DNA from 3 places in the Pseudoalteromonas sp. P1-11 genome. Region 3 is predicted to be linked to each of the others. Evidence: predicted binding sites of a transcription regulator. Region 3 holds the regulator's gene; each other region holds the start of a gene.

Region 1 (6,102 bases), on a different contig from region 3:
TGAGTCTATCCATGGCGATAAAACTCAAGGTGCACGCGACCGTGCATTACAAAACTTTAAAGAAGGCACAACGCGGGTTTTAGTTGCTACCGATGTAGCTGCCCGCGGTTTAGATATTCCAGCGCTTAAATACGTAATAAACTTTGAGCTACCTTACATAGCAGAAGATTACGTACACCGAATTGGCCGTACGGGGCGCGCTGGCGAGCAAGGCCTTGCTATGTCACTGGTAAGTATTGACGAGCAGTGGTTACTGGAAGAAATTGAAGTACTACTGGATACCCGCTTAGCACCACAATGGCTAGAAGGTTACGAGCCTGATTTAAACAAGCCCCCTAAAGATAACCGTAAAAACACCAACAAAGCGCGTAAAGATCGCGATAAAAAGCGCATTACCGGGCAAAGAGCACCAAGTAAACGCCGCAGAAAGTAGCCTTAAACATATTTATTTGGCTATACTAAGGCCACTAAATAGCTGAGGTATAGTTATGTTTGAAACAGATCAATGGGCGTTTTCTGGTGTCGATGGCCAAATATCATTACATAAATGGCAAAAAACCATTGATCTTATTACGGGGCTTTTTTCGGCCCCCTCTGGTTATATAGTGCAAGCTACTAGTAAAGGTTATCGTGTAGTTATTAGAGCTAATGAAGGTGGCTCACACTTTGAAACCAACCCTATACTCCCTCCCGAAACTCCCTTATTTTGTAAATATGTAGCCGAAAACAACAACACTTTGTATGTTAGCGATACCCGCAGCGATACGCAGTGGAATACCATGCCCGAGGTTATTGAAGATGGCGTTGAATCCTACCTGGGCTTGCCAATTCACTGGCCTGAAGGTGAAGTATTTGGCACCTTGTGTTTAAAAGATTCAAAAAAAACCAGTTATACCGATGAATATTTTGAGCTAATAGAGCAGCTTCGTGATTTAATTGAAGACGATTTAGCCCTTATTTATAGCTTTGAGCAAATGCGCGAAATAGCCATGCTCGACCCGCTTACCAATATTTATAATCGCCGTGCACTTAGCTTACTTGCCCAACACAAACTTAATTTAGCGCTGCGTTTAGGTTTTGATGTGTGTTGCTTGTTTATTGATGTAAACGACTTTAAAAAACTAAACGACACTTATGGCCATGAAATAGGCGATCAAGCGTTAATCCTCTTAGCAAATACCTTAAAAACACATTTAAGAGAGGCTGATATAGTAGGGCGTTTAGGCGGCGATGAATTTGTAGCTGTGATGCAAATTAGTGATAGAAGTAAGCTTAGCCATATTATTGATAAAATAAAAATTGAGTATAAAAACGCACTATTAGAAAACAACGTGTGCGCGCTGACACTCAGCATAGGCGAAAGTTTTACTAATAAACAAAAGCAACCTTTTGATACGTTATTAAATTTGGCCGATCACCAAATGTATAAAAATAAACAAGCGTACAAATTGGCTAAAAAGCATAATAATAAAAGTAATACACTTAAACATAGCAACAAAAAAGCAAGCCATTAGGCTTGCTATAAACGGGGATAATTAGGCTTTAAGCGATTTGTTTTTCGGCTAGGTTTAATTCCATAATGGCTTTTAATAAACGGTATAAGTTTATTGATGCGTCAATTTCTTCTTTACGGTTTGTTAAGCTTTCAATATTTAAGCCCAGTGGCACATCTAGGTGCGCACAACTTTTGAGTATTAGGTCGAGATTTTCTCGGCAAATACGTACAGATTCACTTAAGGTATTGTCTGCATCAAGCATGCGCCATTTAGTGGCCTCTGGCACTGAGATACCCAACCATTGCATAAACTCTAAGGTTTTATCGCCACCGCACGGCGTAAACGTTAAAATAATCCGTTTTGGTGTAATACCTTGTGCTTTACAGGTACGCGCGTAACTTGTTATTAGCTCTATAGTTGCTTGCGCGTCGTAAACCGCTTGCGATATAAAAAACTGACAACCTTGTGCTGTTTTTTCTATAAGGCGCTCGTGTTCATTTCGCTTATTTGAATGTCGCTCAGCAATGGTAACGCCCCCTAAAAAGAAGTCATCACTTTGCTCTGCAAGCGTTTTATAGGCATCGGGCAAGCTTAGTTTTATATCACCTACCGATGAGGGGCTACCCACTAAAACGACATTTTTTAAATCGTAGTCGTTTTTAGTTTCATCCAACCAGCCTTTAAACTCCTCTACACCACGTTGTGCCACACTTTTGTAAGTAATGACATCTGGAGCAGATAAATTACGTAGTAAGTGGCTGTATTCACGTGGGTCTACAGTTTGTTTAAACGGAAATGGGCGTGCTTTATCTGTACGGCTACTTTCATCTTGAATGTCGTAAATTATCACGCCGTCGTATTCAATTTCGTGTAAGCGAGCAAGTAGTTTTTCTGCAATGATTTTTAGTTGCGCTTTATCAGTACCAATTTTAGGTGGAGTAGTACCAATAAGATAAACACCTTGATTGGTGTCTTCTATTTTTTCTTGTAGTGATAAAGCCATAATCCTCATTCCAGCTTAGTCCAATGTATGTAATTTAATATAGCAGCCATTTAGACGTCTAGATAGATTTATTTAGTGAAAGTTTTTCAATCAACTTGAGCTTTTTTCATACTTAAATGTTTTTAAAATGGGGAATTGACACAGTTGTTTACATTATAAATAGCCGATGGGCTCTTATATTTAGTGGCTTTGGGGCATAATTTAAGCGAGTTAGTATTAAACCTAATAAAAAATTTGCTCAATTTAAAAAGGGACAACAATGAAATTTAAATTACTAGCAACAAGCTTAGCGGTATCGCTGGCACTAACAGGCTGCGCAACACAGCAAAGCGAAAACACCCAACCGGCACAGCAACAGCAAACAACAAAAGCTGACGAACGTGTATTTTCGCAAAAGTACTTAATCGAAGAGCTTGATAACGGCTTACGTGTAATGGTTGTTAAAACTGATTACCCCGATGTCGTTTCGCTGCAAATTCCGGTATCGGTTGGCTCACGTAATGAAGTAAAAGCAGGTAAAACCGGTTTTGCTCACTTTTTTGAGCATATGATGTTTAAAGGCTCTAAAAAATTTCCGCAAGACGAATACACAGCCATATTTAAAAATGCAGGGGTCGATAACCGTGCTTACACCACTAACGATTACACAAACTACCATTTAAACTTTTCAAAGCAGCACCTTGATAAAGTACTTGAAATTGAAGCCGATATTTTTCAAAACTTAACCTACACCGAAGAGCAATTTAGAACCGAAGCGCTAACGGTTAAAGGGGAATATTTAAAAAATAACGCCAGCCCAATTCGTAAGTTATTGAGCGCAGTACGCGAAGAAGCGTTTGATACGCACACTTATAAACATACCACCATGGGCTTTTTTGAAGATATAGAAGCCATGCCAGATCAAATGGCTTACGGTAAAGAATTTTTTGATAAGTTTTATAAGCCTGAATATGTATCGCTAGTGATTGTGGGCGATGTTGACCCTAAAGCCACAATGGCTATGGTTAAAAAACATTGGGGTGGCTGGGAAAAAGGCGATTACGTTGCCGATATTAAAGCTGAGCCAAAGCAGCAAGCACCTAAATATGTACATGAGAAAAACGAAGGTTTGCCTGGTCATTGGTTGCTTGTATCTTACAAAGGTGCTGCATGGGAGCCTGCTAAAAAGGACAGAGCCGCACTTGATTTAATCTCACAGCTTTATTTTTCTAATAACTCCGATTTATACCAAGAGCTAGTTGTTGATAAACAAATAGCGAGTCAAATGTTTACCTACAACCCAGAGACAAAAGATCCTGGCTTACTGCATGTGTTTGTAAAAGTAGAAAACGAAGATGATTTAGCAAAAGCACGCGATGCTATTAACCGCACTTACGCAAAAGCACGAACCGAACTTGTTGATGAGCAAAAACTAAGTGATTTAAAGTCTAACCTTAAATACAGCTTTATTAACGGCTTAGATTCATCACAAGCGATTGCATCAACCCTTGCAAGTTATATGCATTTTGAGCGCGACCCAGAGGTTATTAACCAGCTTTATAAATCGGCCGACAACATCACAGCACAAGACATTAAAACCGTGGCTAATAAGTATTTTGTAGATGACGCGCGTACTACCGTAACTATGTCGGCACTTGATAAAGCGCCAGGCTTTGAGCAAGAGGCTAACTTAAACGCATTAGTAGCTAAGCATGATAAAGCGCCAGAGGCACCAGTATTTAAAGTACTTGATAAAACGAATAGCTCGCCGCTGATTGATGTAAACTTTTTATTCAATACAGGGGCTGCTGCAGACCCGCAAGGTAAAAAAGGGGTTGCTGCGCTCACAGCCGCTATGCTTGCTCAAGGTGGCTCGCAAAGTACAAGTTACAAAGACATACAAAAAGCGCTTTATCCGCTTGCTGGCAGCTTTGGTTATCAAATAGATAAAGAAATGCTGTCATTCCAAGGGCGTATTCATAAAGATAACGCTGCCACATGGTATGCGCTTGTAAGCGATCAGTTACTTAACCCAGGTTTTAGAGACGATGACTTTAAGCGCCTTAAAAAAGAAATGATCGACGGTATTAAATCGGGCTTAAAAGCCTCTAATGATGAAGAGCTAGGTAAAGAAGTGCTTTACAGCACACTTTACAAAGGCCACCCATACGAAAGCTATAATTACGGTGATATTTCGGATTTAGAAGCACTAACGCTTGATGATGTAAAAGCATTTTACAACACAGAGCTTACCCAATCTAAACTAACACTGGGTTTAATTGGCGCTGTGCCAAAAGCGCTTAAAGCAGAAATCATGAGCGACTTAGCAACCTTACCTAAAGGCGAGCAAAGCCGTTTAAGTATTCCTGATGCGCCAGCGCTTAAAGGTCACCATGCCACGATTGTAGAAAAGTCGGCGCAATCTACTGCGGTATCGTTTGGTTTTCCAATTGATACTATTCGTAGTAGTGAAGATTGGACAGCCCTTTGGCTGGTGCGTTCGTACTTTGGTGAGCACCGTAGTTCTAACTCATATCTGTATGAGCGAATTCGTCAAACACGTGGTATGAACTACGGCGATTACGCCTACATTGAGTACTTCCCACGTGGCATGTTTCAAACTAAGCCTGATGCAAACTTAGGACGCTCTGAGCAAATATTCCAAATTTGGTTACGCCCGCTGCGCTCTAATAACGATGCACACTTTGCAACACGTACCGCGTTGTTTGAGCTGGATAAGCTTATTAAAAATGGCTTAACCGAAAAAGACTTTGAAGCAACACGTAACTTTTTAATTAACTACGTACCGCAGCTTGTCGCAAGTCAAAACCGCCAATTAGGTTATGCACTTGATAGCGAATTTTATAACACAGAGTCGTTTGTAAAATACGTGACAAGTAAACTTGAAAAGCTAACGCTTGCTGATGTTAATCGCGTGATTAAAGATAATCTACAAACAGATAACGTACAGTACGTGTTTATTACCGGTGACGGGGAAGACATGAAAAAACGTTTAGTGTCAGAGCAAACATCGCCAATGGTTTACAACACAGAAAAACCAGCAGCGCTTGTTGCTGAGGATAAAGTCATTGCCGATTATAAATTAGCTATTCCAGCTAACAACATTGAAGTAATGGCTGTTGAAAAAGTGTTTCAGTAATTAATCTCTTTTTATAACATATAAAAAATGCCCCAGTGCTTATAGCCTGGGGCATTTTTATTTAATTAATGCTATTAAAGCGTAATATTAGTTAGTCGCTAAAAGCACTGAGCCTGCGCCTAGAGCAAAGCTTATTAAGGAACTAATAACCACTCCCGCTAAAAAGCTTTTAGTTGGCGTACTTTTAACGTCATTATTTATAGGCTCATCAAGTTTAATTAGCTCGCCTTGGCGTACTTCAAGTACCGCGCAAAGCGCCATAGTGGTTTCTTTAGAAGCGGCGCCTTCTTTTTCGACCCGTTGAATGGTCCGCAAACTTACATCGCAGGCATCTGCGAGCTGTTGCTGCGTCCAATCTAACTTATTTCTAAGCGATTTAACTGTTGTAGGATTTAATTGCACGTTAAAGCTTCCCTACAAATAGTTCAACAATAGTTGCCGTTGTATAGCCAAACACCGCCCCA
Region 2 (6,102 bases), on a different contig from region 3:
TTCATCACGCTGACTAGCTGCGCTAGGGCTTTGAGTGGGCAGCTCACCTGTGGCTTGTAACTTACTTTTAATGCCTAGGCTTGCCAGTAATTTGGCCTGCTTTAAGGCTTTGTCTTTATTGCTAGGTGCAAAGAGTGCTTTGCCATTAAAAAACTGAGTTACTTTATCTTCAGACGTTTTTAGCTTACTTGCTAAATTTACGCAGGCCGTTTTAGCCTCAGTGCCCTCGGCGAGTCCTACAAACATAACACGAAAATTATTGGCCATTTACTTATCCCTTAAGCTTTTATTATGCAAAGAGTATATACCTAAAACCGTACGAAATTCGAGGGCTAGCTAATACCAATTTAATTCAAAACACGATTAGTTTAGCGTATTAAATAGTGCACTGATTGCGTTAAAATTATTTATATAAAATAACTGTACGCCGTAAATTCCTTTGTTATTGCACTCTTTACTGGGTGCTATGATAAACAACTAAATTAATGCAATTGATATAAAGCGCATAATTAGCCTTTGCTTTAGATATAAAAACGGCCCTTAAAAGGGCCGTTTATTATTTAATGTATTTTGGCTTAAAGGCCAGCAGCTGCGCGAAGTGCGTCTGCTTTATCTGTACGTTCCCAAGGGAATTCGTCACGACCAAAGTGACCGTATGCCGCTGTTGGTTGGTAGATAGGGCGCTCTAAATCAAGCATTTGAATTAAGCCGTAAGGGCGTAGGTCAAAGTGCTCACGAATAAGCTCAATTAAACGACCTTCTTCAAGCTTGCTTGTACCAAAGGTTTCAACGCTGATAGAGGTAGGCTCTGCTACACCAATTGCGTAAGATACTTGTAGCTCACATTTATCAGCAAGGCCTGCAGCCACTACGTTTTTAGCTACGTAACGTGCAGCGTATGCAGCTGAGCGGTCAACTTTTGATGGATCTTTACCTGAGAAAGCACCACCACCGTGACGTGCCATACCACCGTATGTATCTACGATGATTTTACGACCCGTTAAACCACAGTCGCCCATAGGTCCGCCAATTACAAAACGACCCGTTGGGTTAATGAAAAATTTAGTCGCGCTAGTAATAAGCTCGGCAGGAAGTACTGGCTTAATGATGGTTTCCATCACGGCTTCTACTAAGTCATTTTGCGAAATTTCTTCTGCGTGCTGAGTAGAAAGCACAACTGCATCAATACCTACTGGCTTGCCGTTTTCGTATGCAAAAGTTACTTGAGATTTTGCATCTGGGCGTAACCAGTTAAGCTCGCCGCTTTTACGTACTTGCGCTTGGCGCTGTACTAAACGGTGTGAGTAAGTAATTGGCGCAGGCATTAGTACTTCTGTTTCGTTACATGCATAACCAAACATAAGGCCTTGGTCGCCAGCACCTTGTTCTTCTGGGCTAGTACGGTCAACACCTTGGTTAATATCAGGAGACTGCTTACCAATTGTGTTTAAAATTGCACACGAGTCTGCATCGAAACCCATGTCTGAATGCGTGTAGCCAATTTCACGTACTGTTTTACGTGTAATTTCTTCAATATCAACCCATGCGCTAGTGGTAATTTCACCACCAACCATAACCATACCGGTTTTTACGTAAGTTTCGCACGCAACACGGGCATGAGAGTCTTGCTCTAGGATAGCATCAAGTACCGCATCAGAGATTTGATCGGCGATTTTATCCGGATGACCTTCAGAAACAGATTCAGAAGTAAATAAATGTTTTGCCATTGTATTTCTGCTCACAAATATTGCGCTTCACAAACGTCGGTATTAGCGCTAAAAAATTAAGGGGCGTATTTTATCTAAAACAAAACACCTTGCATAGTGTTTTTACGCCTAGACGTCTAAATAAAATGAGTAATAACTTTTTGGTCTTAAAAAATATTCATAATAGCCCATTTTTATGGGGTTTTTAATTGCACACTGCACCCACATTAAGTAAGAATGGTTGCTATAACAGCTCTTAAGTTACTTAAGGGTATTAACGAACACATAAGTACCCGCGCAAATACACATAAAGGTAGGAGAATTCATGCCATCTCGCAAAGAACTTGCAAATGCTATTCGCGTCTTGTCAATGGACGCAGTACAAAAGGCCAAATCTGGCCACCCTGGAGCCCCAATGGGCATGGCCGATATCGCAGAAGTATTATGGCGCGATTATCTAAAGCATAATCCAACTAATCCAGAGTGGGCTGACCGTGACAGATTTATTCTTTCAAACGGCCACGGTTCAATGCTTATCTATTCTCTATTGCACCTAACTGGTTACGACTTACCACTTGATGAAATTAAAAACTTCCGTCAAATGCATTCTAAAACGCCAGGCCACCCTGAGTACGGTTATGCACCAGGAATTGAAACTACTACGGGCCCACTAGGTCAGGGGATCACAAATGCGGTAGGTATGGCGATTGCTGAAAAAGCGCTTGCTGCACAATTTAACCGTGAAGGCCACGACATTGTTGATCACTACACATATGCATTTATGGGTGACGGTTGTTTAATGGAAGGTATTTCTCATGAAGCATGTTCACTTGCTGGCACATTAGGCCTTGGCAAGTTAGTGGCTTTTTGGGATGACAACGGTATTTCAATCGATGGTGAAGTTGAAGGTTGGTTTAGCGACGATACACCAGCACGATTTAAAGCGTACGGCTGGCATGTAATAAGTGACGTTGATGGCCACGACAGCGATGCTGTTAGTGCTGCAATAGCAGAGGCTCAAAGTGTTACCGACAAACCATCACTAATTTGTTGTAAAACAGTGATTGGTTACGGTTCACCTAATAAATCTGGTAGCCACGATTGTCACGGCGCGCCATTAGGTGATGACGAAATTACAGCGTCTCGCGAATTTTTAGGCTGGTCTGGCGGTGCATTTGAAATCCCTGATGATATTTACGCACAGTGGGATAGCAAAGAAAAAGGTCAACAGCTTGAATCTAGCTGGGACGAAAAATTTGCAGCATACGCAAAAGCATACCCAGAGCTTGCAGCTGAATATAAGCGCCGTATTAACAACGAACTTCCAGGCGATTGGGCTGAAAAATCTCAAGCATACATAGAGCAACTACAAGCAAACCCTGCAAATCCTGCATCTCGTAAAGCGTCGCAAAATGCATTAAATGCATTTGGCCCGTTATTACCAGAATTCATGGGTGGCTCAGCCGATTTAGCTGGCTCAAACTTAACAATTTGGGATGGCTCTAAAGGGCTAACTGCAGACGATGCAAGCGGTAACTACGTTTACTACGGTGTACGTGAGTTTGGTATGTCGGCAATTATGAATGGTATTGCCCTTCATAAAGGCTTTATTCCTTACGGTGCAACGTTCTTAATGTTTGTTGAATACGCAAAAAATGCGGTACGTATGGCTGCACTAATGAAGCAACCAAGCATTTTTGTTTACACGCACGATTCAATCGGCCTAGGTGAAGACGGTCCAACTCACCAACCAGTAGAGCAAATTGCTAGCATGCGTTTAACGCCAAACTTATACAACTGGCGCCCGTGTGACCAAGTTGAGTCGGCAATTGCATGGCAACAAGCTATTGAGCGTAAAGATGGTCCTACATCACTTATCTTTACTCGCCAAGGCCTTGAGCAACAAGCGCGTGACGCTCAGCAATTAGCAGATGTTAAAAAGGGTGGTTACATCCTTAGCTGTGACGGCGAGCCAGAGCTAATTATTATTGCAACAGGTTCTGAGGTGCAACTAGCACAAGACTCTGCAACAGAGCTACGCAGCCAAGGTAAAAAGGTACGTGTTGTATCTATGCCATGTACTGATGTATTTGAAGAGCAAAGCGCACAGTACAAAGAAAGCGTACTACCGGCAGCCGTTACACGCCGCGTAGCAGTAGAAGCAGGTATTGCTGATTACTGGTACAAGTACGTAGGCCTAAATGGTGCAGTAGTAGGTATGACTACCTTTGGTGAGTCGGCACCTGCTGGTGAGCTGTTTGAGTACTTTGGCTTTACAGTAGAGAACATTGTAAATAAAGCAAACGCGTTGTTTTAACCGTTAGCTTTAATATTTAAAAGCCCGCCCTGTGTAAAACAGGGCGGGCTTTTTTGTTTGCTGACTGAGTTATAAAGTGGCGTAGTAGCCTTAAGATACTTCAATCACACTGCTTGTAATACGTAGTACTTTTTTGGCTTAAAGCCTTTTGAGCTTGAATTTCAGATGAGTAATTTTCACAGCGCTTTTCTTGCAAGGCTATGACCTATCAGGCAAGGTGGTGGCCGATTAAATAAAATAATACAACAGGAGTGAGGATGTCTCAGTTTGAAAATGTAAGCGTAATTAAAAAAGCGAACGTGTATTTTGACGGTAAAGTATCAAGCCGTACCGTGGTATTTAACGATGGCACAACCAAAACGCTAGGCTTTATGCAACCAGGCGAATTTGTATTTGATACAAGCAAAAAAGAACTCATGGAGCTGTTAGGCGGCCAATGGGATATTTTATTACCTGGCGAAACGCAGTGGAAAACATTTATCGCGGGCGAATCATTTAACGTTGATGCCAATGTTAGCTTTAAAGTAAAAGTGAGTGATTTTGCTGACTATTGTTGTTCGTACACAGACTAAACGCTAAAGGCTAGACGTCTGAAAGCCCATACCCTATGGGCTTTGCATAAACTTTGCACAACTTATAATTTAAATCAGTTTAAGTAACAAATTAATTTCAAAAATCAGTGCTTTTTCCTTGTGTTAATCTAAATAGCCCCCAATACTATTTATGAGGTAACAAATAAAAGGATACCCTATGAAAATTAATCTTTCTGGTCACCATGTAGACGTTACTAACTCTATTAGAGAGCATATCAACGAAAAGTTTTCAAAAATCGAGAGCCACTTTCCATCACTTATCGCACTCGACATTATATTGTCTAAAGAGCATCACAAAATCCAAGCAGAAATTAGCACAAATTACGAAGGTGCGCGTATATCGGTAAAAGGGGAAAACGAAGTTATGTACCCGGCGATTGCAAGCGCAGCTAAAAAACTCGATGCAGCACTAAAACATCGAAAAGGGCAAATAAAAGCAAATTTACACGAAAAGCCTGTAAGCACAACGCCAGAAATAGCGCACGAAATCATCCAAGAGATGGAACTAAAATAAGATTTAGTCCCAAAGTACTATAAAAAAGAGCCTTACGGCTCTTTTTTATTGCCTTTAATTTAGGTAAGTTATGCAGCCTTCGGTGTTATTAATTATTAAAATTAATAACCAGAGCGAATAACACACATAATTTGAGAAATTAATGCAGCAAACACACACCTCTTGGAAATCTCGATTGGGCGCACTAGGCCCTGGTATCTTAATGGCAACCGCAGCAATTGGCGGCTCTCACTTAGTTGCATCTACTCAAGCTGGCGCGCTATTTGGATGGCAACTGTTTTGGCTAATTCTCGTTGTTAACGTATTAAAGTACCCGTTTTTTCGCTTTGGTATGGAATACACCCTAGCAACCAAAAACAGTTTAGTAGAAGGCTATAAAAATAAAGGCCCTGTCTATTTTTATAGCTTTATTGGCTTAAATATATTGGCCGCCATAGTTAATACCGCAGGGGTGTTATTACTGACTGCAAGCTTGCTGCATTATGCACTGCCAATAGTGATAGAAGTCACGCTACTGTGTTGGATATTATTGGCCGTGTGTTTAGCTATTTTATTACTTGGGCACTTTAAAGCGCTCGACAGCGTTGCTAAAGGCATTATGGGGCTATTAACGTTAGCTACTGTTATTGCACTGGTTATCGCGTTTAGTAACGGCCCAATGGCTCCTGCTGACTATATTGGCCCATCACCTTACGAGTTGGCTATGCTGAGCTTTATGGTCGCGTTAATGGGCTGGATGCCAGCACCCATAGAAATATCAGCGCTTAGTTCGCTTTGGCTCAAAGAAAAACAAACTCAGCAAACGGTTACTAAAAGCCAAGGCTTATTCGATTTTAACGTAGGCTATTGGCTAACAGCCTGTTTAGCATTGGTATTTTTTAGCTTAGGTGTGCTGGTGCAATATGGGCAAAGCAGCAGTATTGAGCTTGGCGGTGTTGCCTTTGCTAAACAGCTTATTGATATGTACGCACT
Region 3 (6,102 bases):
GTGCGCGCTCTGTAAGGCTTAAAAGTTGGTATTTGTTGTTTATAGCTTTGTGCAGTGTTTCGAGCGCAGGGGTGGCACTGCCTAAAATAAGCGGTATTTTGTGCTGAAATGCCCGATAAGCGGCTAAATCGCGTGCGTGGTAGCGTAAAGTATCCTGCTGTTTAAATGAAGAGTCATGCTCTTCATCAACCACTATCATTCCTAACTTTAAAAAAGGTAGAAAAATACTCGAACGGGTACCTATTACAATTGCGCAGCTGCCTTTTTCGCAAAAACGCCATGTTTGCAAGCGTTCGTTATCGGTTAGGGCAGAGTGCCATAGCATAATTGGCGTATCGGGAAAGCGACGACGAAATCGGTTAACAGTTTGTGGTGTTAAGCCTATTTCAGGCACCAGCACTAAGGCTTGCTCGCCACGTTTAAGGACTTCTTCTAGGCATTGTAAATACACTTCGGTTTTACCACTGCCTGTTACACCTTCTAATAAAAAGCTCTTAAAGCCAACACTTTGATTTATTGTAGTGCACGCTACGGCTTGCTCTTTATTTAGTACTGGCTTGGTGCCGACTGTGGGTGCAACGCTTTGCCATTGATTATCATGCTCAATGCTTTGGGTTATAAGCTCTTTATCTATTAGGGCATCTATTGTTTTTTTACTAAAGCCGAGCGCTTTTAGCTCGGTTACCGACGACTTACCCGATTGCGCGAGTTGCTTTAGTAAATTTAACTGAGTTTTCGCTTTTAACGATGGAACCTTTGCGCCTTTTTCGGTAAGGCTAATCATGTTAATACTGGTTTTATCTGGGTTTTCACCTTGGCGAAGCGCACCGGGCAGTGCAATGTGTATGGTTTCGCCGAGCGGGTAGCAATAATAGCGTGCAGTAAAGCTAAGCAGTTCTAAATGCTGTGATGATAAAATAGGGGTTTGGTCAATAACCTCAGTAACCGCTTTAATTTTGTTCTCTGGCACGTCGGTATGCGTTTTAAGAGCAAGAACAACCGCTACTTTCTTTTGATTGCCAAAGGGTACTAAAACACGCATCCCTGGCATAATAGGCGCCGAGGGCGAGATGAGTTGTTCATCTATTTTATAATCAAAGGTGCGTGGTAACGGAACTTTAATAGCAACTTCAACAAAACGCATAACAACTCATGTGATAAAGGGTAATAGCTTAATGTACTAAAAATAAGGCTAAAAACCTACATACAAATGGATGCGGTAGCGCTGGTTGGTTACTTTTTTGGCAAAAAGCGTAATTAAAGCTTGTGCGGGGCAAGCTAGTTGGATAAAATCCGCGGCCTATAAATTTGTTTTAACGACGTATGGTGCCAGACTTCGGGTTTGGAGAGCGATGCGGCCTTAACTAGAGGTTCCTATGAAAGAAGGTATTCACCCTAAGTACGAAGCAATTTCTGCAACATGTTCATGCGGAAACAAATTCGAAACTCGTTCTACTCTTTGTAAAGACATTCACCTAGACGTATGTTCTGCGTGTCACCCGTTTTACACTGGTAAGCAAAAGATTTTAGACACTGGCGGCCGTGTTGATCGCTTCAACAAGCGCTTCGGTGCACTTAGCAGCAAGAAGTAATTATTGCTGTTTAGTAAAAAAAGCACCTTCGGGTGCTTTTTTTGTGCCTAAAATTCATCATTTTTACTAAAAAAGCACCGATTGTTGCCGTACTACGTATGCATAACTATTTCCTGTTCTTATTCTGAATATGCATAAACCTTTGCAGACAAACTCACAATTCTTCTCTATATTTTTTATACGTTAATTTTTAACCAAGCTGCTAAAAGTGCTTATCGTGGCGATATTTGTTTTTAACGGTGATAAACGCGCCATATTGGTGCATTTTACTATTTTAATATTCTGCTATTTTACAAAAATATTGGCAGGGCAAAATGAACCTCAAAAAGCACTTTTTGAATGAATTTTTATTTGTTTAATATTGATAACTTTTAGCGAAGTTGCTGATAAATCACTTAAAATTAACGGATATAGCATATAACAGGATAGACCTGATATTGCTTGGAATTTAAAAATAATAAGAGTATCTTAGCCCCATACTCCCTCTCACTTAACTTAAATTGCAGGATACCATCGCGTTATGTCAGATTTTCGTGAACAAGCATTACACTACCACTCTCACCCCGTTCCAGGCAAAATCAGCATTGAGCTAACAAAACCAGCCGAGACGGTGCAAGATTTAGCATTAGCATACAGCCCTGGTGTTGCAGAGCCTGTGCGCGAAATTGCAGCAGACCCAGCCAATGCATATAAATATACCGGTAAAGGTAATATGGTTGCGGTGATCAGTAATGGTACGGCAATTTTAGGCTTGGGTAATTTGGGGCCATTAGCCTCTAAACCTGTTATGGAAGGTAAGGCGCTTTTATTTAAACGTTTTGCTGGCCTAGATTCTATTGATATTGAAGTTAAGCATCGCACCACCGAAGACTTTATAAATACAGTGGCTAATATTGCCGATACGTTTGGTGGCATTAACTTAGAAGATATTAAAGCGCCAGAGTGTTTTGAAATTGAAAAAGCACTTATTGAGCGTTGCAGTATTCCGGTTTTTCATGATGACCAACACGGTACCGCTATTGTAACTGCGGCAGGTATGCTTAACGCCTTAGAAGTGCAGGGCAAATCAATAGAAGATGCCATTATTGTATGTTTAGGTGCAGGCGCTGCAGCGGTTGCTTGTATGGAGCTGTTAATTAAGTGTGGTGCACTGCGCGAACATATTTATATGCTAGACCGCAAAGGGGTTATTCATACTCGCCGCGATGACTTAAACGAATACAAACAGCTTTTTGCTAACAATACCGATAAGCGTACTCTACAAGATGTAATTGCTGATGCTGATGTGTTTGTAGGTGTATCGGGTCCTAACTTACTTGCACCTGAAGATCTAAAACTTATGGCTGATAAGCCAGTGGTGTTTGCATGTTCAAATCCAGATCCTGAAATTGCACCTGAGCTTGCGCACAGTGCACGTAAAGACTTAATTATGGCAACGGGGCGTTCTGATTTCCCTAACCAAGTTAATAATGTTTTATGTTTCCCGTTTATTTTCCGTGGTGCACTTGATGTACGTGCAAGCGCAATTAACGATGAAATGAAAATAGCCGCTGTCGAAGCTATTCGTAGTATTGCTAAAGAGCCAGTGCCTGAGCAAGTATTAAAAGCAGCGGGTGTAGAAAAGCTCGAATTTGGTGCTGATTACATTATTCCTAAACCTATGGACCCGCGTTTATTACCACGTATAGCCAAGGCGGTTGCTATTGCTGCTGTTGAATCGGGCGTGGCACAAATTGACTTACCGGAAAATTATATGGCGTAATATATAGCGCTGAAACAAAAAAACCTCAGCATGCTGAGGTTTTTTTGTTTAAAAAGACGTTTTATTCTTCGTCTAAAATAGGCACTTCTAAACCCATTTCTTGCATTATTTTTTTAACTTCTTCAGGTACTTTTTCTGCGTTATCTTTACGTAGGTCATCATCATTAGGTAATGGCTGGCCTGTAAAAGCATGCAAAAACGCTTCGCATAGTAACTCGCTGTTTGTTGCATGACGCAGGTTGTTTATTTGACGACGTGTACGCTCATCAGTTAATACTTTTAATACATTTAGCGGGATCGAAACGGTGATCTTTTTAACTTGCTCTGATTTTTTCCCGTGTTCTGCGTATGGGTGAATATACTCACCATTCCATTTAGCCATAAGATGTATCGTTGCCTCAGATTATTAATTTCTCACACGGCGTAAAAAGCGTGTAAATATGCGTGAAATTCTATCGTTTTAAAAAAGATAGTCAAATAATAGATAGCAATCTATCTTAATAAGCTGGCTGTAATAGTAAATACAGCTTTCTTGAAGTTTTACGCGTCTGTTATTTTTAGCCATCTAGAGCTTTAAAAGCTTTGACTTATTATAATGGATAACTTACTCTTTTAGACGTCTAAACATCCAAATTAATCAGGTGACGAATATGAGCGAAAAAAACAAAGCAACCATTGCTGTACGAAATGGGGTTGATGCCGATAAACATCATGGCGCCGTTGTACCGCCAATTTATTTATCGACGACTTATTCGTTTGCCGATTTTGATACTAAGCGCGCATACGACTATGGACGCAGTGGTAATCCTAATCGCGATATTTTAGCTAACACTCTAGCAGAGCTTGAAGGTGGCGCACGCGGAGTTATTACTGCTACGGGCATGGCAGCAGTGCACTTAGCCACACAGTTATTAAATAACGATGATACATTGGTTATTCCTCACGATTGTTATGGCGGCAGCTACCGTTTATTTACGTCGTTAGAAAAGCGCGGCTTGCTTAAACTTAAAGTGCTTGATTTAACTAAACCAGAAAGCCTAAAGCAAATTTTAACCATTAAACCTAAATTAATTTGGATAGAAACACCAAGTAACCCTGTGCTGCGCCTAACGGATATTAAAGCCGTGACGGATATAGCAAAACAGTGCGGTGCATTAGTGGCCGCCGATAACACCTTTTTATCACCGGCATTACAAAACCCAATTAAGTTTGGCGTAGATATTGTTGTGCACTCAACCACTAAATATATAAACGGCCATTCTGATGTTGTAGGCGGTGCAGTTGTTGCTGCTACACAAGAGCTTGGTGATGAGCTTGCTTGGTGGGCCAATAACATTGGTATTACCGGCGCACCATTTGATAGCTATTTAACGTTACGTGGTTTACGTACTTTAAATGTGCGTTTAAAACAGCACCAAGAAAATGCCCTGGCAATTGCTAAATACCTAGAAAGCTCTGAGTATGTTAGCCAAGTTTACTACCCAGGCCTTGAATCGCATCCTCAACATGCGCTTGCTAAAGCTCAACAGCTTGGGTTTGGCGGTATGGTTAGTTTTGATATTAAAGGCGATGTGAATGATGCCGCGGCGTTTTTAACAAGCCTTAAAGAATTTAGCTTAGCAGAATCGTTAGGTGGGGTTGAGAGTTTAATTTGTCATCCTGCGACCATGACTCACGCAGGTATGGACGCTCAAGCACGTTTAGAGGCGGGTGTGGGCGATACGCTAATTCGTATTTCGGTCGGTATTGAAGATGTAGAAGACCTACTTGCTGATTTTGAGCGTGTATTTAACTTAGTTAAACCTGGGCAAAATAAAAATGTAGGACGTGTTGGTAAAGCTGCAGGCAATGCCAATGGTGATGTAAAGCAGCAGGCTGCTCATCCAGCTTTGTGGTGATTGAGTATGGTAAAAAGTGTACATAAATTTGGCGGCTCAAGCTTAAGCTCGGGCGAGCGCTATCAAAGTGTGGCAAAAATAATTATTGGCCACACACAGCCTGGCGATTGCGTGGTTGTATCTGCTGCGGGTAAAACCACCGATACATTGGTTTCGCTGTGGCAAAGTTATCAACAACAAGATAAGCAAGCTGTGGCTGATATTTTGCTGCAATTGAGTAATCACCAAACAGCATTAATTGAAGAGTTATTAAAAGCTGATATTAAACACACGGCTTTAGCTGTGTTAGCGCAAGAGCTAAGTGATGTAGCGGAGCAAGCCAGCAAGCAGCAGTTGCAAGAGGCGGCCTTACTGGCGCATGGTGAGCTGTGGTCTGCGCGATTATTAGCAGCCTATTTAACGCAATTAAACATTCAAGCGTGTGCTCATGATGCTAGAGCGCTGTTTAGTGTAACAAGCGGGGAGCTTTTGCATGCGCAAAACAAGCAGCAATGTAGCCAAGTTATTGATGCAAATAAAATTAACGTAGTAACAGGGTTTATCGCAGCAAGTGCTGATGGTAAAACAGTTACGCTTGGGCGCAATGGCAGTGATTACAGCGCCACCTTATTGGCCAATTATTGCGACGCACAAAATGTATGTATTTGGACTGATACGCCAGGGGTATTTAGTGCTGACCCACGTAAAGTTGAAAAGGCGATTAAGTACAACAAGGTGTGCCGTGAACAAGCTAACTTATTAGCTCGATTGGGTAACCCTGTGTTACATGCTAAAACGCTTTCGCCTTTAAAAAACAGTAATATTAAACTGGCTGTACGTAGTAGTTTTGATGTGCAAACTGCCCCTACGG

What was found. Region 3 encodes MetJ, which represses methionine synthesis genes. Its sites were predicted from a motif close to TAGACGTCTAGACGTCTA; they were not measured.
Positions count from the first base shown of each region.
Region 1: a site for MetJ is predicted at 2,543-2,560, ahead of AN390_RS01955 (methylenetetrahydrofolate reductase). Genes of this name have one in related genera too.
Region 2: a site for MetJ is predicted at 1,829-1,846, ahead of metK (methionine adenosyltransferase). Genes of this name have one in related genera too.

Region 1 is NZ_LJSP01000001.1:426,658-432,759, forward strand. It holds gene AN390_RS01945 (DEAD/DEAH box helicase) at 1-433, shown strand, start outside; gene AN390_RS01950 (sensor domain-containing diguanylate cyclase) at 489-1,514, shown strand; gene AN390_RS01955 (methylenetetrahydrofolate reductase) at 1,543-2,499, opposite strand; gene AN390_RS01960 (pitrilysin family protein) at 2,759-5,638, shown strand; gene AN390_RS01965 (helix-turn-helix transcriptional regulator) at 5,726-6,040, opposite strand; gene AN390_RS01970 (hypothetical protein) at 6,042-6,102, opposite strand, start outside.
Region 2 is NZ_LJSP01000001.1:477,910-484,011, forward strand. It holds gene AN390_RS02155 (hypothetical protein) at 1-267, opposite strand, end outside; gene metK (methionine adenosyltransferase) at 576-1,727, opposite strand; gene tkt (transketolase) at 2,032-4,023, shown strand; gene AN390_RS02170 (pyrimidine/purine nucleoside phosphorylase) at 4,281-4,595, shown strand; gene hpf (ribosome hibernation-promoting factor, HPF/YfiA family) at 4,774-5,130, shown strand; gene AN390_RS02180 (NRAMP family divalent metal transporter) at 5,273-6,102, shown strand, end outside.
Region 3 is NZ_LJSP01000005.1:205,617-211,718, reverse strand. It holds gene priA (primosomal protein N') at 1-1,144, opposite strand, end outside; gene rpmE (50S ribosomal protein L31) at 1,377-1,592, shown strand; gene AN390_RS11420 (malic enzyme-like NAD(P)-binding protein) at 2,113-3,354, shown strand; gene metJ (met regulon transcriptional regulator MetJ) at 3,416-3,736, opposite strand; gene metB (cystathionine gamma-synthase) at 4,005-5,252, shown strand; gene metL (bifunctional aspartate kinase/homoserine dehydrogenase II) at 5,259-6,102, shown strand, end outside.